DNA from 3 places in the Brachybacterium sp. B718/18 genome. Region 1 is predicted to be linked to each of the others. Evidence: riboswitches for the same ligand, from Rfam matches in the RefSeq annotation. Region 1 holds a riboswitch; each other region holds the start of a gene.
What was found. Region 1 has a riboswitch for thiamine pyrophosphate ahead of ACZCAH_RS14000 (ECF transporter S component). Riboswitches for the same ligand answer to the same signal wherever they lie in the genome.
Positions count from the first base shown of each region.

Region 1 (6,194 bases):
ACGAGATCGTCTTCCCCGCCGCGATCCTGCAGCCGCCCTTCTTCGACGCCGAGGCCGACGACGCGGTGAACTTCGGGGGGATCGGGGCCGTGATCGGCCATGAGGTGGGCCACGGCTTCGACGACCAGGGCTCGAAGTACGACGGCACCGGAGCGCTGGTCTCCTGGTGGACCGAGGAGGACCGCGAAGCCTTCGAGGCCCGCGCCGCCCGCCTCATCGCCCAGTACGACGGCCTCTCCCCGCGCGATCTGGACGACTCCCGCACCGTCAACGGCGGGCTGACCATCGGGGAGAACATCGGCGACCTCGGCGGCCTCACCATCGCCGTGTCCGCCTATCTCGCGACCCGCCCGGAGGAGGAGGCAGCGGCAGCGGCGGCCACGCTGGACGGGTTCACGGGTCTGCAGCGGCTGTTCCTGTCCTGGGCGACGGTGTGGCGCGGCAAGAGCCGGGAGCAGGAGGCGATCCGCCGCCTCGCGATCGACCCGCACGCCCCCATGGAGTTCCGCTGCAACACCGTCGCCTCGCACCTGGACGCCTTCCACGAGGCCTTCGGCACCGTGGAGGGAGACGGGATGTACCTCGCGCCCGAGGACCGGGTGCGGATCTGGTGAGGCCGGAGCCGCCCTTCTACGTCGGCACCACCCGCCCCTCCTCGGTGGGCTGGACCCGCATCGCCCTGACCCTGGTCGCCGGGGTCGTGGCGGTCGTGCTCGTCGCCGGCCAGCTGCCGATGCCGGTGGCCGTCGCCGCCGGCGCCGTCTTCGCGCTGCTGGCCCTGTGGACCTGGATGGGCCAGTGGACCCGCTTCATCGTCGACGGCCACGGCGTGACCGTAAGCCTCGGCGGGTTCCTGCCGCGCGCCCCATGGCCGCTGGCCGACTTCCGCACCGTGCAGCTGCGGGAGGTCCCGTCCTCGAGCGTCGGGGTCACCGTCGGCGGCTTCGGCTGGCGACGCGGCCGCGCGATGGCCGCGACCCCCGAGCAGGTGCGCCCCGTCGGCCGACTGAAGGTGTACACCCTCGGGGAGGTGCAGGCGAGGTACCGGCTGCTGGTGACCCGCTCGGGCACCCAGGTGGAGATCATCGCTCGCGAGGGCGATCACTACCTCCTCTCCCCCGTCGACGTCGAGGCCACCGCCGCGGCGATCGAGCAGGCCATCCGCGCACGGCGCTGAGCGGGCGGGCTCCCCGCGCCACCCCACGCGACGGAAACACCGCGGCTGGCGTGACCTCACGGCCTGTGAGGCGTTGAGCTCACGCCAGGGACGGAGTTCCAGCAGGAAGGGCCCGTGCGGAGGGGGGAACTGGCCGGGCCCGCGGAGGGTGAGCAGGCGGGGCCCGCGCGGAGGGTGAGCAGGCTAGGCCCGCGGCGCGGTAGACTGCCGGTCGGTCATCCACTGACAGGGGAGCACCACCGGGGTGCTGAGAGTGCGCGCAGCCGCAGACCCTCGAACCTGATCCGGGTCACACCGGCGGAGGGAGTCGGGATTTCCGTGCGGGACCCCGCGTCCCGCACGCCCCTTCCGGGATCGGAAGGAGACGTGATGAACCGTTATCGCACCATCGACCTGCTGGTCACCGTCCTGATCGGCGCGGCCTTCGGGGTCGCGTTCATCGGCTACGGACTGCTGTACTCGTTGATCGACCCCCTCACCTCGGCGTTCGCGCCGGCACAGGGCCTTCTCGCAGGGATCTGGCTGCTGCCCGCCGTGCTCGCGGGCCTCATCGTGCGCAAGCCCGGCGCGGCGCTGCTCGCCGAGATGGTCGCCGCAGTGCTCTCGATGCTGCTCGGCTCCCAGTGGGGCTGGGGCACGGCCATCTCGGGCCTCGTGCAGGGAGGCGGCGTGGAGCTGGCCTTCCTCCTCGTCGGGTACCTCCGCTTCACGCTCCCCGTGGCGATGCTCGGCGGCGTTCTCGGCGCGGCTCTCGAATGGGGCTGGGAGAAGCTCGCCTACTACCAGGAGATGAGCTGGCCCTTCTCGCTGATCATGCTCGGCTTCTTCCTGATCTCCGGCGCGCTGCTGGCGGGCGCGCTGGGCTGGGCGGCGACCCGCGCCCTGGTCGCGACGGGCGCGGTGGACTCCCTCGCCGCCGGTCGGGACCATGCCCGTCGGACCCCGGCGCCGAGCACCCCATGACGTCGCCGCGGTCCGCCGTCGCGGCCGGAAGGGGGCAGGACGCCGAGCGCTCTGCCCCCAGCCCCGGCGGGACGCCGGCCGCACCGGCCGCGGAGCCGCTCGAGATCCGTGAGCTGCGCTGGCGGCCCTGGACCCGGCCCGCGCCTGTGCTCGACGGCCTGACCCTGTCCGTCCCCGCCGGGCAGCGGGTGCTCCTGGCCGGGGCGAGCGGCAGCGGGAAGTCCACCGTGCTGCGCGCCCTCGCCGGCCTGCTGGACCCGGAGGACGGCGAGCTGAGCGGCACCGTCCCCGACCCGCCCGCCCGTGCGGGGCAGCGGGGTCTGCTGCTCCAGAACCCCGCGCAGGCGATGGTCGGCGCGACCGTCGCGCGGGATGCCGCCTTCGGCCCGGAGAACGGCGCGCTCGCCCGACCCGAGATCCACGAGCGGGTCGCCCGCGCTCTCGCGGCGGCCCGGGTCGACGTCGAGGAGGAGCGCCCGCCCCTGGACTCCTCGGGCGGGCAGCAGCAGCGGATCGCGCTCGCCGGGGCGCTCGCCCTCGATCCGGCGGTGCTCCTGCTCGACGAGCCGACCAGCATGCTCGACCCGGACACGGCCACCGCGGTGCGCGAGCAGATCGTCCGTGCCGCCGCGGGTCGCACCCTCGTGGTCGCCGATCACGACCTGGCCGCCTGGCAGGACCGGGTGGATCGTCTCGTGGTCCTCGGGGAGCAGGGTCGGATCCTCGCCGACGGCCCGCCCGCGGAGGTCCTCGCCGCCGAGTCCGCGGCGCTGCGAGCGGCCGGGGTGCTCGCCGACGCACGGCCCGCCCCGGCGGCACCGTCCGCCTCGGTGCCCGTCGCCCCGGAGCCGCACGGCGCGGAGCCGACCGGCGCGGAGCCGACCGGCGCCGAGGGGACCGCGCCGCAGGCGACCGGCACGGAGGTCATCGCCTCCTTGCGCGGGGTGCGGGTCCCGCAGCGGGGCCTGCACCGCCCGGTCGACCTGAGTGCCCGCGCGGGCGAGCTGACCGTGCTGACCGGTCCGAGCGGCGCCGGGAAGTCGACCCTGCTCGACGTGCTCCTCGACCCGGCCCCGGAGGTCTCCGGCACCGTCCAGCGCCCCGGTCCCGGAGGGATCGCGACCGTCCCCCAGGACCCGTCGCTGGGCTTCGTCGCGACCACCGTGCGCGCGGAGCTGACGGCCTCCCCGCACGCGGATCCGGGGCGCGCCGTGGAGCTGCTCGAGCGCGCGGATCTCTGCCCCCTCGCCGAGGTGCATCCGCATCGCCTCTCCGGGGGCGAGCAGCGCCGCACCGCGATCGCCGCGGCCATCGCACAGCGGCCCCGCCTGCTCGTCCTCGACGAGCCGACCGTCGGCCTCGACGCCGGCCGTTCCCGCGCCGTCCTCTCCCTGCTGCGCGATGCCGCCGACGAGGGCTGCGCCGTGCTGGTCGCGACCCACGACCCGGACGTGATCGCCGCGGCCGACGCCCGCACGCACCTCCCCGCCCCCTCCGCACCGGACCCCGGCGACGCCCCGGATGCGTCGCGCTCCGCGGCGCCGGGGCCGCGCCGCCTCCCCGCCGAGGCGCTGAACCCCCTGACCCTGTGCCTGATCGGGATCCTCGCCGCTATCGGCTCCTTCGCAGTGAGCACCTGGCAGGGCGGTCTGCTCGCCCTGATGCCGCTCGTGCTGCTGGCCCCGTTCGCGGTGCGCGGCCTCCGCGGGGGTCTGCTGCGCCTGGTCCCCGTGCTGCTGGCCGCCGCCGGGCTCGCCTGGACCACCGCACTGCTGGGCGAGGCCCCCGCGCTGTCGGCGGAGGGCTGGCGGCGCGGGCTCGCCGAGGCGCTGCGGCTGACCGTCTTCGTCGCCCCGGGCGTGCTCGCCCTGGGCAGCGTGGATCCGAGCGCCCTCGGGGATGCGCTCGGCGGGCGGCTGCGCTGGCCCGGGCGCCCGGTCGCCGCGGCGACGGCCGCGCTGATCCGGGTGGGTCATCTGCAGCGGCAGTGGCGGCTGATCCTCCGCTCCCGGATCCTGCGGGGCCTCGGCACCGCCCGCTCGCCGCGACTGCTCGCCGGGGCGACGCTGTCGCTGCTGGTCGACACCCTGCGCGGCGCCGAGCAGCAGGCGCTCGCGATGGATGCCCGCGGCTTCGCGACGGCCCGGCACCGCACCTGGTCGGTGCCGAGCTCGTTGGGCCGCGCCGACCTGCTGGGCCTGCTCCTCGCCGTGTGGCTGCTCGTCTGGCCGGCCGCGGCGGAGCTGCTGGTGCGCTGAGCGGACGCGCAGGACAGACCGCAGGGCCGTAGCCTGGGGCGATGGACGAGGACACCGTGAACCCCACCCCCGCCCCCGAGGACGAGGCCGTGCTCGAGCTGGCCCGCACGATGCTGGACGCCGCCCGCCAGGGCGACGCGGCGACACTGCTGTCCCTCGTGGACCAGGGCGCTCCGGTCAACCTCCGCGACGGCGCCGGGAACTCGGCGCTGATGCTGGCCGCCTACCACGGGCACTCAGAGCTCGTCGCCGAGCTGGCGGCGCGCGGGGCGGATGTCGACCTGCTGAACGACCGCGGCCAGTCCCCGCTCGCCGGCGCCGCGTTCAAGGGCGATGCGGCCGTGGCGCGGGCGCTGCTCGCGGCAGGCGCGGATCCGAGCCTCGGCACCCCCGATGCGCGCGAGACCGCCCGCTACTTCGAGCGCGCCGAGATCGCCGCGCTGCTCGATGAGGCGGGCGGCCCGGACGCCGCCTGACGCGCTGCCCCCCGGTCAGTCCTGCGGGTGGCGGTACACCATCGGCACGTGCTCGATCCCGGCCTCGAGGAACACCCCGCCGACGGTCTCGTAGCCCATCCCGAGGTACCACTGCTCGAGATAGGCCTGCGCGTCGATGTGGACCTCGGCCTGCGGGGCGAGCTCGTGGGTGACGTCGAGGGCGGCCCGCATGATCCGGCCGCCGAAGCCGTCGCGGCGGTTCGCGGCGCGCACCGCGAGGCGGCCGATGCGCAGCGTCCCGTCGGCCTCGCGCAGGATCCGGATGTGGGCGGCGGGCTCCCTCTCGAGCCCGGCCGCCTCCGCGTCCGGCCCCGGCACCTCGATCCAGAGCAGGATCGTGCCGGGCTCGAGGTCGCGGCCGTCGAGGTCGGGATCGGTGGCGCCCTGCTCGATCGAGAAGATGTCCTGGCGGAGCTTCGCGAGGAGGTAGAGCGTGCGGGGGTCGATCTCGTGGACGGGGGCGCGGCGCAGCACCGCACCGGTCGCGGGATCGGCGGCGGAGGCCGCGGGATGGATCACGGGGTCGGACATGCCGCTCACTGTACTGAGCGGTCACCGCCCGCAGCGGTCTCGACCCGGGTGATCATCTCCTCCATCGCCCGCCGCCAGGTCGCGACCATCGCGGGCCCGCCGTGCCCTTCCTCCTCGACGACCTCGAGACGGGAGGCGGGCCAGGCGCGGTGCAGCTCCCAGGCGGTGCGCAGCGGTCCCGAGACGTCGCGGCGCCCGTGGATCAGCACGGCCGGGAGGTGCGCGATGCGGGGCATCCCGCCGAGCAGCCCGGATCCGGGCTCGGCTCCCCAGGGCACGGCGTGATCGGCGACGAAGCCGTCGTGGGCCCAGTAGTGGGCGACCAGGCGCGCGAAGCCCCTCGCCTGCTCGGTCACGGGCTGGTCGGCGGGGACGGAGTGGGAGCGCACGGTGGCGCCGGTGCCGATGCGGATGTGCTCGTCCTCCCAGGCGGTCCAGGCCCGCACCGCCTCGTCGACGAGGGCGGGATCCGCGGCGGTGAGCATCTGCCGGTACGCCTCGATCAGCCGCATCGGCCCGCCGCGCCGATAGGCGGTGCGGCGCTCGGCGAGGTCGGCCAGCTCGTCCCAGACCTCGGGATGGATCGCCCCGACGTGCTCGGTGATCCAGTCGACCTCGGCGCGGGAGGTGCTGGTCACCGCCATCAGCACGATGCCGAGCACCCGATCGGGATGGCTCTGAGCGTAGGCGAGCGCGAGGGTCGACCCCCAGGAGACGCCCTGGAGGATCCACGCCTCGATCCCGAGGTGCTCGCGCAGCGCCTCGAGA
Region 1 covers NZ_JBVDDO010000011.1:64,843-71,036, forward strand. The annotation lists gene ACZCAH_RS13990 (M13 family metallopeptidase) at 1-614, shown strand, start outside; gene ACZCAH_RS13995 (hypothetical protein) at 611-1,177, shown strand; TPP riboswitch at 1,395-1,500, shown strand; gene ACZCAH_RS14000 (ECF transporter S component) at 1,547-2,140, shown strand; gene ACZCAH_RS14005 (ATP-binding cassette domain-containing protein) at 2,137-4,398, shown strand; gene ACZCAH_RS14010 (ankyrin repeat domain-containing protein) at 4,440-4,874, shown strand; gene ACZCAH_RS14015 (GNAT family N-acetyltransferase) at 4,890-5,426, opposite strand; gene ACZCAH_RS14020 (alpha/beta fold hydrolase) at 5,432-6,194, opposite strand, start outside.

Region 2 (6,194 bases), on a different contig from region 1:
TCGGCGGGTGTCTCGCCCTCCCCTCCCCCGGGATCCGGCGCCGGCTCCCCGGCGTAGGTGCCGCGGAGGAAGCTGGACCAGGCGGCGGTGAGCGCCTCGACCATGCGCAGGCTCGCCGCGTCCAGGTCGTCGATCACGGTCACCGCGTCCCCGGCGCCGCCGATCCGCCAGCGGGTGCGGCCCGGTTCGGTGGGGCCGGTGGGGATCCGGACGGGATCGAGGAGTCCGGTGGTCTTGTCGAGGTGGTGCTGCCAGCACAGGAGGTGCAGGTTCTCGAGGTCGGTGGGCCCGCCCGCGCCGGGGGTGCCGCGGCGGCACTCCTCGAGGTGGTCGCACTCGGACGCCCACGAGCTGGGGCGGGTGCAGCCCGGCACAGCGCACTGGGCGCTGCGCAGGCGCAGGTGCTCGAGCATCGCCGGGCTGGGCGTGTACCGCTCGGCGGGCAGGGGCAGGAAGGCCCCGCTGCAGGGATCGGTCAACACGCGGTACCAGACGTCCGCCGCGCCGGCGAGGCTGCGGGCCATCGACGGCGGCAACGGGGTCGTGCCCTCGAGCATGCCCGGCTCGTCCGACGCGCCGAGGAGTGTGAGCGCCGGGATCGTGATGTTGAGGCGGAAGCGCGGGGCAGGCACGTCGGCACCGTCGGGGTCCAGCTGTGCGGAGGTGAGCAGAGCGAAGCGCAGGCGCGTGAGCGACAGGGCGCGCCCGCTCTCGAAGACCGTCCCCTCCGGGTCATGCGGGATCGGGGCACCCTCGCGGAGGGCGGCGCGCTGGGCGGCCTGGACGGCGCGGGCCGTCTCGTCGAGCTCCGTGAAGCAGGCGAGGATGTCGGGGATCGGACCGGTGATCTGCAGGATCCCGACGCCCGGCTGCGGCGACGGGAGCAGCTCGACGGACCGCTCGAGACAGGATTCCGGATCGGGGCGATCCTCCCGCTGACGGAGCAGCTCGATGAGACCTTTCAGCAGGGTGAAGAATCGTTCCGACGTGATATCCGCGGACCAGGCGGAGAGGATCTCGTCGAGCTGTCGACGGGAATCGTCCGACAGGCTCCGAGAGCCTTTCAGGATCCGCTCGAACCAGGCGGCGGAGATCTCCCCGGAGTCGAGCCGGGCGAGCGCTCGCGGGAGCAGATGGACGGCCTGGTGCGCGTCCCGGAGCCGCCATCCCGCGGCACCGCGGGTCACGCGGAGGGCGAGGGCGGCGCGCAGGGTGTCGACCTCGTTCACCTCCTCGCACTCCTCGTACTCTCCCTCGAGCTCGTGGAGCGCGGCGAGGGCGCGGTACTGGCTGACGAGAGCTCGGGCGGCAGCCCGCTCCGCATCCCAGACGCGCTGTGATGCCGCGCTGAGCTGTGGATCATCTGCGCAGCCACCGCGAGCTGGGAGGGCCTCGCGAGTGCCGGGAGTACGGCCGGAGACGGCGCGCAAGCGCAGCGGGAGAGAGGCGAGCAGGTAAGGATCGACGGGCGCCGGACCGGCAGCCGAGGGCGCCACCGCGGCCCCATCGTCAGCCTTCGGGGCGCGGGAGGAGGAACCCGACGAGGAGCCGTCGATCGGCACGATGCTCACCACGTCCACCCCCTCTGCATCCCGTCGGGGAGGGCGCGGGACCCGCGCCGAGAACTCCCCCTCGAACACCTCCACCCTAATCATCATCACCCACCTCGGAAAGCCCTCCTCTCGCATTTGTGGATAACTTCGTCGCCCCGGCTGGTGATCGACGAAGAACACCACTGGGGCCGAATCGTTCCTCCCCAGGACAGGGTTATCAACAGAGTTTTTCCCCATATCGCGGCGGACAGGGTTTCGTGTGTCGGACCCCGGGTGTACAGGGGGTCAGGAGCGACAGCCGGCCGGTCAGTGGGCCGCACGAGCGGCGGCGAGCGGACCGAGCGACGGTCCGGCGCGACACCTGAGCCAGACGCCGCCGCGCCGCTCCGCGCCGTTCCCCTACACTCGGCCGCTGGACACGGGGTGCGCCCGAGGCGCTGAGATCACACCCGTGGAACCTGATCTAGTTCGTACTAGCGAAGGGATGTCCGCATGAGCTCGGATTCTCGCACCCTCTTTCCGCCCGCCCGCACGGCCCAGCACGCCCGCACGGCCCAGCACGCCCGCACGGCCCAGCCCGACCCCCGCCCCCGCCCCGCACCCGCCCTCCCCCGGGTCCTCTCGATCGCCGGGACGGACCCGACGGGCGGAGCCGGCACTGCGGCGGACCTCAAGTCGATCACCGCCGCGGGCGGTTACGGCATGGCCGCGGTCACCGCCGTCGTCGCGCAGAACACGAACGGCGTGCGAGACATCCACCTCCCGCCCGCCGCCGTCCTCACCGCGCAGCTCGAGGCGGTCTCCGACGATGTCGAGCTCGAGGCCGTCAAGACCGGCATGCTCGGCACCGCCGAGATCATCGACGCCGTCGAGGCCTGGCTCCGCGCGCATCCGCCGCGGGTGCTCGTCATCGACCCGGTCATGGTCGCGACCAGCGGTGATCGCCTCCTCGCCGCGGAGGCCGAGCAGGCGATGCAGCGCCTGTGCCGTCTCGCGACCGTCATCACCCCGAACCTCGACGAGCTCGCCGTCCTCACCGGCGAGGCCCCCGCGCGCACCGAGTCCGAGGCCCTCGCGCAGGCCGAGCGCTTCGCCGCCGCGACCGATGTCGCCGTCGTCGTGAAGACCGGACACCTCGACACCCGCGCGATCACCACGACCTGGGTCCCCGCCGGCGGCGGCACGGGCCACGCGGTGCGCACCACCCGCGTCGACACCACCAGCACGCACGGCACCGGCTGCTCCCTCGCCGCCGCGCTCGCCACGCGGCTGGGCGCCGGCGACGACCCCCGGACGGCGCTCGCCTGGGCGAGCCGCTGGCTCCACGAAGCGATCCAGCACGGCGCAGCGCTGCAGGTGGGCGACGGGAACGGGCCCGTGGACCACGGGCATCTGGGTCGCCGGCTCGCCGCGGCGGGATCCGCGGCACCATGGCTCGGCCCGGGCGCGGTGCCGACCCGGCTCGAGACGCCGGCAGACCTCCGCCCAGCCCCCGCCGAAGGCCCCGCCCCCGCCGAAGGCCCCGCCCCCGCCCACGGGCCCGCCCCCGCCCACGAGTCCGCCCCGGCCCACGGGCCCGCCCCGGCCGTCGCCCCCGTCGGCCCCTGGACCGCCGCGCTCTGGGAGGCGGGCGCGCCGCTCGCCGCCGCGATCGACGACTCGGGCTTCGTCACCGCCCTCGTCGACGGCAGCCTGCCGGAGGAGCAGTTCAGCGTCTACCTCGCGCAGGACGCCCACTACCTGCAGCGGTACTCGCGGGCGCTCGCGGCACTGGCCGCTGCCGCCCCGGACGACGAGGCGCGTGCGTTCTGGTCGGCCTCCTCGCGGACCTGCGTCGAGACCGAGATGGAGCTGCACCGCAGCTGGCTCGCCCCCCGGCCGGAGGCGGCGACGCTCCCCGTCGGCCCCGTGACCAGCGCCTACACCGACTTCCTGCTCGCCCGGGCGCTCGGCTCCCCGCACGTGGTCGGCGCGGCGGCGGCCCTGCCCTGCTTCTGGCTGTACGCGCAGGTGGGCGCGGGACTGCCGGAGGTCCCGGCGGATCATCCCTACCGGGACTGGCTGCTGACCTACCGCGATCCGGACTTCGTCGAGGGGGTGCGCGGAGCCCTCGGCATCGTCGAGCGGGAGCTTGCCGCGGCGGGCCCCGAGGTGCGGGCGGAGGCGGCGCGGGACTTCCTCCTCGCGTGCCGGCACGAGCTCGAGTTCTTCGAGCAGGCCCGCCGATGAGCGCCGCGACGATCCCCGCCGCCACCACGCTCCCCGCCGAGGGCCGGGCCGCCCTGCGTGCGGGCGTGGTCGGCAACTGGATCGACAACATCCACGTGTTCCTGCCGGTCACGGCGCTGGCCCCGGCGATGCTGGTGCTCGCTGGACCGTCGGCGACCGCGTCGACGGGGGCGCTGATCATCGTCGCGATGCTGCTGGGCCGGCCCGTCGGCGGGGTGGTGTTCGGGCGGATCGCGGACCGGCTGGGCCGCACCCGCACCACGAAGGTCGCGATCGCCGGGACCGCCGCGTGCGCGCTCGCGATCACCGCCGTCCCGACGCACGAGCTGCTCGGGCCCGGCACCGTCGCCCTGGTGCTGATCCTGCGTTTCCTCGGCGGGATCTTCGTCGCCGGCGAGTACTCGGCGGCGATCCCGCTGGCCATGGAGTGGTCCGCGCCGCGCCGGCGGGGGCTGATGAGCGGGCTGATCCTGTCGATGGCGCCGTGGGCGCAGGCGTCGATCGCCTTCGCGGTCGCGCTGCTGCTCGCCGCGCTCGGACCGGACCACTACGCGGTCTGGGGCTGGCGGGCGCTGTTCGTCCTCGGCGCCGCGCTGTCGATCGGGATGATGCTCTACTACCGGCGGCACGTGGTGGACGCGCCGATCCTGCACCGCACGACCACGGCCCCCGCGCCCACCGCCCCTGCCCCGTCGGCCCCGCGCCCGGGCCTGCGCAGCCTGCTCGCCGGGGGCTGGGCGCCCGCCTTCTGGCAGGCGTTCGTGCTGATGACGGGGCTGTGGCTGCTCACCGACTCGACGGTGCTGCTGCTCACGGCGAGGCTCGCGACCGACTCGAGCCTCTCCCCGGAGGCGGTGCCGCTCGCGATGGGCGTCGCCGCGATCGCGCAGGCGCTCGCGATGGCGGCCGCGGGGCATGTGTCGAGCCTCGTCGGCCGACGCCGGCTGCTGGTGGTCTGGGGAGCGGTCGCCGCCGTGCTCGGCCCGGTGCTGTGGTGGGCGGCGGTGCACGCCCCGACCCTCGCCGCGGCGGCCCTCTTCGCCGCGCTGCTGCAGGTCGCGACGGTCTCCGCCTACGGGCCGATCGCCGCGTACCTCTCCGAGCGGTTCCCCGCGGCGGTGCGGTCGACGGGCTACGGCTCCGCCTACAGCCTCTCGCTCGTGCTGCCGGCGCTGTACCCCTTCTACGTGCCGGCGCTCGAGCCGCTGCTCGGCCGGGACGGGACGGTGATCGGCATGGTCGTGCTCGGCGGGTCGCTCGTGGTGCTCGGCGCGCTGCTCGGGCCGCGACTGTCCCCGCGCGACCTCGACGCCGATCTCGACACGGTCGCGGAGCGGGGTCGGCGATGAGCGCGATCCCTCCTCCCGACCCGCTGCTGGAGTCCGTCCGGCCGGTGCTCGCGGCGGTCCGCGAGCGGGCGCCGCTCGTGCACTGCCTGATGGCGACCGTGTCGATGGGCCTGGTCGCGGACGGTCTGCTCGCCGCGGGCGCCCGGCCGATGATGACCGAGACGCTGGCCGAGGCGCCCGTCGTCACCACCCTCGCCGAAGCCCTGCTCATCAACCTCGGCACCCTCTCGACCGATGCGATGGACGGGATCCCCGCGACGGTCCGGGTCGCGCGCGCGGACGCCCGACCCTGGGTGCTGGATCCGACGGCGATCGGGATCGCGCCGGTCCGCACCCCGCTCGCGCGAGGGCTCCTCGCCGAGCGGCCGACGGTGGTGCGCGGCAATGCCTCGGAGATCCTCGCCCTGGTCGGGGAGGGATCCGGGGGTCGCGGCGCCGACTCGACCGACACCGCGGAGACCGCCGAGCGGGCCGCGGCACGGATCGCGGAGCGCACCGGCGGCGCGGTCGCCGTCTCCGGGCCGGTGGACCTGCTGGTCGGCGTCGGCCGACGGGAGCGGGTCGCGCGCGGCTCCGCCCTGCTCGCGCGGGTCACCGGCACCGGCTGCCTGCTCGGTGCCCTCACCGCGGCCTGCACCGCCGTCGCCGAGGACGCCCTCGTCGCCGCCCGCGCCGCGACCGTGTGGATGGACCTCGCCGGGGAGCTCGCGGCGACCCGCGCCACCGGTCCCGGCTCCTTCCCGATGCACCTGCTCGACGCCCTCGACGAGATCGGACGCTGACATGACCCGCACTCCCCTCCCCCTCGATCTGCGCTGCTACCTGGTCACCTCCGGCCTGGGCCGCCGTACCGTCGACGTCGCCGCGCGGGCCGCCGCGGCCGGAGCCGGCGTCGTGCAGGTGCGGGCGAAGCAGGCGAGCACCGCCGAGCTGCTCGAGCTGGTCCTCGCCGTCGCGGAGGCCGTCCGCTCCGCACATCCGGCGACGCGGGTGCTGGTCGACGACCGGGCGGACGTCGCCGCGGCGGCCCGGGCCCGCGGCGCGCACGTCCACGGGGTGCACC
Region 2 covers NZ_JBVDDO010000010.1:45,859-52,052, forward strand. The annotation lists gene ACZCAH_RS13450 (HNH endonuclease signature motif containing protein) at 1-1,658, opposite strand, end outside; TPP riboswitch at 1,963-2,055, shown strand; gene ACZCAH_RS13455 (bifunctional hydroxymethylpyrimidine kinase/phosphomethylpyrimidine kinase) at 2,046-3,782, shown strand; gene ACZCAH_RS13460 (MFS transporter) at 3,779-5,131, shown strand; gene thiM (hydroxyethylthiazole kinase) at 5,128-5,913, shown strand; gene ACZCAH_RS13470 (thiamine phosphate synthase) at 5,915-6,194, shown strand, end outside.
Region 2: another riboswitch for thiamine pyrophosphate. It lies ahead of ACZCAH_RS13455 (bifunctional hydroxymethylpyrimidine kinase/phosphomethylpyrimidine kinase); the one in region 1 lies ahead of ACZCAH_RS14000 (ECF transporter S component).

Region 3 (6,194 bases), on a different contig from region 1:
CCTCGAGGCCGGCGACGGCCATGGCCCGCTGCAGTGGCCCCTCCGCGGTCGCGATGCCGAGACCGGAGGTGCAGGTCAGCAGGTGCTCCACGGTGATCGGGGTGGCGGAGGGTCGGGCGGCCTCGAGCGGCGCGAGGGGGTGCGGGAGCACGCGCGGGGTGGCGAGCTCCGGCAGCCAGCGGGCGACCGGCGCGTCGAGCGCGAGCTCTCCCCGCTCGATCAGGCGCAGCGTCGCCACGGCCGTGATGACCTTGGTCATCGACTGGATGCGGAGGATCGCGTCGGTGGGGAAGGGCGGTCCTCCCGGCGCGACCCGGCCGCGCGCGACCGGCTCGGGGTCGGCCCCGTGCGCGATGATCCCGCCGGGCACCGTGCCGGCGCGGATCGCGGACTCGAGCAGGCGGACGGCGGGCGAGGTCGGCGTCGACATGGCCCCAGAGTAGGGCGACCGGCGCCGCCTACACTCGGCCCATGAGCACGTTCTCGGACTTCGTCCGCTTGGAGCCGCGCGAGGTGCCGCTCGGCGGGCCGCGTGGGATGACCGTGCACCGCACCCTCCCCGCCCGTCGTACCTCCCTCATCGGCGCCTGGTGCTTCGTGGACCACTTCGGTCCCGACGACGTCTCCGCGACCGACGGGATGCGCGTCGCCCGCCACCCCCACACCGGTCTCGCCACGGTGTCCTGGCTGTTCGACGGTGCCATCACGCACCGCGACTCGCTCGGCAGCCACGCCCTGGTGCGCCCCGGTGACGTCGACCTCATGGTCGCCGGTGCCGGCATCACCCACTCGGAGTTCTCCGCGCTCGACACCACCGTGCTCCACGGGGTGCAGCTGTGGTTCGCCCTGCCCGATCGCACCCGTTTCCGCGAGCGGGAGTTCACGGTGCACACCCCCGTGGAGCTCGCGACCGGCACCGCCCGCGCTCGGGTGGGTCTCGGCACCCTGCGCGCCGTCGACACTGACGGGGTGCCGCTCGAGGACCGCAGCCCCGTCGCGACCGACACCGCGCTCACCATGGCCCAGCTCGACCTCGACGCGGGCGGTACGCTGCGGCTCGCGCTCGACCCCGCGCACGAGCACGGCGTGCTCGTGGACCGCGGCGCCGCGCGGCTGCGGGTGGAGGAGCGGGAGAGCCATGTCGCCGAGCGCGAGCTGATGGTGCTGCCCGACGGCGCCAAGCATCTCGAGATCCGCGCCACCGGCGATTTGCCCCTGCGCCTGATGCTCCTGGGCGGTGAGCCGCTCGGCGAGGACATCGTCATGTGGTGGAACTTCGTGGGCCGCACCCATGAGGAGATCGAGGCGTTCCGCGCCCGCTACCAGGCGGAGATCGGCGTGGAGCTCGCCCTCGAGGACACGCCGATCGCGCCCGTGGTGCGGGAGCGAGGCGGCCTCGCCGCCGACGCCGAGCAGTTCGGCCCTTTCGCCGCGCACACCCCCGCCGCACTGCCCGCCCCGGAGCTGCCCCGCGGCCGGCTCCGCGCCCGCGGCCGCCACGGCCTGCCCGACTGATCGCCCTGACCGACCAGACTGTTCTGCCCGTCCTGACTGTTCTGGCCGCCTGCAGCCTGCTCCTGCGGCGGCCGGGAGCTCCCCCTGATCCCCGAGAGAAGACATGACCAGCACCGACGCCCTCCCCACCCTCGACCAAACCGAGCGGGTGATCCTGCGCGCCGCCGAGGAGGAGGGCGGCATCGGCTGCCCCTGCGACCTGCTCGTCGTCGGCGACACCACCGGCGCGCTCACCGCCGCCGCCCTCGAGCTCGTCACCGAGCATCCCGGCGCGAGAGTCCACTCCTGGAGCGCCTCGCGGGCGGAGACCGCCGCGCTCGCCGAGCGGCTCCCGGAGGCGCTCGCCGCGGGGCGTCTGGTGCTGCCGACGGGGACCGAGCCCGCCCCGCTCGAGGAGTTCGCAGCCGGGGCCGAGGCGCACCTGGTGCTCGCGCGGCTGCCGAAGTCCCTCGCCGGCCTCGAGGACCTCGCGCGGCGCGTCGCGGTGCTCGCGGCGCGCAGCGGGAGGGAGGACCTGACCCTGATCGCGGGTGGGCGGGTCAAGCACATGAGCCCCTCCCAGAATGACGTCCTGGCCACGGCGTTCGCACAGGTGCGCGGCTCGCGCGGCCTCGGTAAGTCCCGCGCCCTCGTCGCGTCCGCGCCGCGGCCGGAGACGACCCTGCCCGCGCCCGCGACCGGCACGGCGACCGTGGCGGTCCGGGGCGAGAGCCGGGAGCTCGGGCTGCGCGGGATCGGCGACGTGTTCGGCGGGGCGCGGGCCGACGCCGGCTCGCTGCTGCTGCTGGGGGCGCTCGATGCGGCGCTCGTCGCGGGGGAGCTCGCGGTGGGCGGTGTCCCGGGCGGCGCAGCGGAGGCGACGTCAGCTGCTGGGTCGAGTGCGGGCGGGACGTCGTCGGCCATCGCGCGCGCGGTCGATGTCGGCTGCGGCAACGGCCTGCTGACCGCTTATCTCGCGGCGGCGCTCCCGGACGCGGCAGTCCTCGGCAGCGACGACGACGCGGATGCGGTGGCCGCGACCCGCGCGACCCTCGCCGCGAGCGGACTGGCGCAGGACGGCGTGGAGGTCACCTGGGACGTCTCGCTCTCCCGGGTCGCCGACGGCAGCACGGACCTGGTGCTGCTGAACCCGCCCTTCCACGACGGCACCGCCGTCGACGCGACGCTCGTGCAGGACCTCCTCGACGCCGCCGCGCGGGTGCTGCGCCCCGGCGGGCAGCTGTGGTTCGTGCACAACTCGCACCTGCGCTACCGGCCGGAGGTGGAGCGGCGCGTCGGCCCGGTGCGGGAGCGCGCCCGCGATCGCCGCTTCACGGTGCTCAGCGCGACGCGGTAGTGAGTGGGATAGGGCGGCGGCCCGGCCGCAGGCGCCCGGGGCTCAGGCGACGAGGCCGGTGAGCACCGAGGTGAACATCGCCAGGCCGTCGGTGCCCGTGCGCGTGCCCTGGCCGGGCTCGTCGGGGCCGAAACCGGCCTCGACCGCGTGCTCGGGGTGCGGCATCAGCCCCACGACATTGCCCGCGGCATTGGTGATGCCGGCGATGTCGCGCTGCGAGCCGTTGGGGTTGTCCTCGAAGCCGGCCGGGCCGTGGGTGGCACCCGCGACGTAGCGGAACACCACGCGGCCCTCCGCCTCGAGCTCGTCGAGGGTGCGGGCGTCGGCCATGTACTGGCCGTCCTGGTTCTTCAGCGGCACGCGGATCACCTGGTCCTGGGCGTAGCCGGAGGTCCAGGCGGTGCGGGCGTTCTCCACCCGCAGCGGCTGATCGCGGCAGATGAAGGAGCGGTGGGCGTTCTTGATCATCGCGCCGGGCAGCAGGTGGGTCTCGCAGAGGATCTGGAAGCCGTTGCAGATGCCGAGCACCGGCATGCCGCCGTTCGCCGCATCGACCACCTTCTCCATCACGGGCGCGAACCGGCTGATCGCCCCGGCGCGCAGGTAGTCGCCGTACGAGAAGCCACCGGGCAGCACCACGGCGTCGACGTCCTGCAGCGAGTCCTCGCCGTGCCAGAGCGTGACCGGCTCGGCCCCGGCCAGCCGCACGGCGCGCAGGGCGTCCCGGTCGTCGAGCGTTCCCGGGAAGGTGACCACACCGATGCGCATCAGGCGTCCTCGACCTCGAGGGCGACGACGTCCTCGATCACGGGGTTCGACAGCAGGGTCTCGGCGGCCTCGCGCAGGGTCGCGAGGACCTCCTCGGTCACCTCGCCGGCGACCTCCAGCTCGAACCGCTTGCCCTGGCGCACGGAGGCGACGCCCTCGAAGCCCAGACGGGGCAGGGCCGCCGCGACCGCCTTCCCCTGGGGGTCCAGGATCTCGGGCTTCGGCATGACGTGGACCACGACGCGTGGCATGGGCGCTCCTCGGGGGCGGGCGGGGCAGGGACCTGCGGGTCATCCTACCGAGCGCGCCGGACCCGGAGGCGGGCGGTCCAGGGGCGTACGGTCGGAGGACCACCACGCCCCCCGGGAGTCGCCATGAGGATCCGCCATCTCGTCCATTCCTGCCTGCTCGTCGAGGTCGCCGCGCGGCGCGTCCTGATCGACCCGGGGATGTTCAGCGTCGACGCGGTGCGCGCCGTCGACGGACCGATCGACCTGGTCGCGATCACCCACCAGCACGCCGATCACGTGCAGCGCGCCCTCCTCCTCGAGGTGCTCGAGCGGCATCCGGGCGCGCAGGTCCTCGCCGAGCCGGAGACGGTCGCTCTGCTCGCCCAGGCCGCCGCCGGCCCCATGGGCGAGGGGCCCGCGATCCCGGCGGAGCGGATGCGGGCCCTGCCCGCGGGGGAGTCCCACGAGCTGCCCGCCGTCGACGGCCGATCGCCACTGCGGGTGACCGCGGCCGGCGGGGCGCACGCCGTCATCCACCCGGACATCCCGCGGGTCGGCAACACGGGCCTCGTGCTCTCGGCGGGGGACGGGCCGCGCCTCGGCGTCACCGGCGACAGCCTCGAGCCGCTCGCCGAGTTCCAGGGCATCGACGTGCTCGCGTTCGCAGTCGTCGCCCCCTGGTCGAAGATGTCCGAGACGATCGAGTTCCTGCGCGCGGTCCGTCCGCGGCTCGCCCTCCCGGTGCACGATGCGGTCGCGAGCGCCGGGGGCCGCGCGATCTACGTCCGCCAGGCGACGGCGCTCGCCGCCGAGGGCACCGAGGTACGCGACTGGGTGGACCCGGAGCGCTCGATCGAGCTGTGAGCGGGTAGGGTGCCGGGCGTGCACGGGAGTCCGGTGAGCCGGGCTGAGAGGGAGTTCTCCAACTCCGACCGTAGAACCTGATCCGGATCATGCCGGCGCAGGGAGCTCCGCCAGGCGATCGTCGCCGCGTGCCCGTGCCCACTCGAAAGGCATGGACCGTGACCACACCGCCAGCAGCCCCCGCCGCCCCCACCACCTCGCCCGATCCGACCGCGACACCGCTCGGCTTCGGCGTCGGCGCCCGCGTGACCGCCGCCGTGATGAGCGAGGACTACGCCCGGTTCCTGGTCGGCGCCCTCTCCGCCCTCGACCTGACCGGGCTCGTGCGCGAGACCGGGGACGTCTCCACCTATCTGGGCGGCCACGAGACGCACCTGCAGCGCGCGCTGATCGACCTCGGCGAGGCGCTCGCCCGCACCGAGCACCACGCGACGATGTCGGTGCTGCTCTCGCGGGGCTGCCCCGGGGAGGTGGCCTGCGAGCTGCCCGGTGGGGCGGGACCGCGCGTCACCGCCGTGCCGCCGCCACGGCGCACCGGGCGGTTCGCGAGCGCCGAGTGGGCGCTGTACCCGCTGGCCGACGCGGTCGCCGAGGACGGCACCCCGCCCGACCACATGCGCGACATCTACGCCGCGATCGACCACGCCCGCGAGCTCGGCACCTTCCGCGGCTCCGAGCACTTCGTCACCCGCCTCGAGGGCGACCTCGGCGACGTGATCGCGACGGCCATCGCCGGCTGGCTGCTCGTCGGCCGCGGCGTCCAGCACGTCACGAGCCACCTCACGATCTCCCTGAACAGCCCGTCCCACGATCTGCGCGAGCTGCCTGACGCGCCCGCTGAGATCTCTGCGGGCGTGACCGCGGGGACCGGGCCGGACGCGTCCGCGGAGGAGGCCCGATGAGCGCCGGGCCGCAGAGCCCCGACTCCCGTGAGGCCGCGGCGCCGCAGACCGCACAGACCTCTCCCGATACCGGCGCCGCGCGCCCCCGCCGAGCTCCGCTGGCCCTCCGGGAGCTCGTGCTGGTCGTCGTGCTCGGCGTCGTGTTCGGCTTCCTGTACTGGGCGTTCGTGCAGGCCTGGAACCTGCTCGCGATTGCGATGGGGCCCGCCGGCGACCTCGCCCAGCACGTGCTGTTCGGGTCCTGGCTGCTGGTCGGGCCCATCGCCATCGCGATCCTGCGCCGCCCCGGCGTAGGCATCCTCGCCGAGATCCTCGCGGCGGTGATCGAGGTGGTCTTCCTCGGCAGCCCCGTCGGCCCGCTGCTGCTGCTCTCCGCCGCGCTCCAGGGCCTCGGCTCCGAGCTGCCCTTCGCCCTGACCCGTTACCGCCGCTACGGCTGGGGCGTGTTCGCCGTCTCGGGAGCGCTCGGCGCGAGCCTCGTCTTCTTCTGGACCGCCTACCGCATGGGCTGGTACGGACAGGACCTGCTCACCCTCCGCCTCGGAGTGCAGATGCTCTCCGGGGTCCTGCTCGGCGGGC
Region 3 covers NZ_JBVDDO010000003.1:159,603-165,796, reverse strand. The annotation lists gene ACZCAH_RS07075 (serine hydrolase domain-containing protein) at 1-430, opposite strand, end outside; gene ACZCAH_RS07070 (pirin family protein) at 472-1,515, shown strand; gene ACZCAH_RS07065 (class I SAM-dependent methyltransferase) at 1,619-2,851, shown strand; gene purQ (phosphoribosylformylglycinamidine synthase subunit PurQ) at 2,894-3,619, opposite strand; gene purS (phosphoribosylformylglycinamidine synthase subunit PurS) at 3,619-3,870, opposite strand; gene ACZCAH_RS07050 (MBL fold metallo-hydrolase) at 3,994-4,713, shown strand; TPP riboswitch at 4,726-4,834, shown strand; gene ACZCAH_RS07045 (YkoF family thiamine/hydroxymethylpyrimidine-binding protein) at 4,872-5,615, shown strand; gene ACZCAH_RS07040 (ECF transporter S component) at 5,612-6,194, shown strand, end outside.
Region 3: another riboswitch for thiamine pyrophosphate. It lies ahead of ACZCAH_RS07045 (YkoF family thiamine/hydroxymethylpyrimidine-binding protein); the one in region 1 lies ahead of ACZCAH_RS14000 (ECF transporter S component).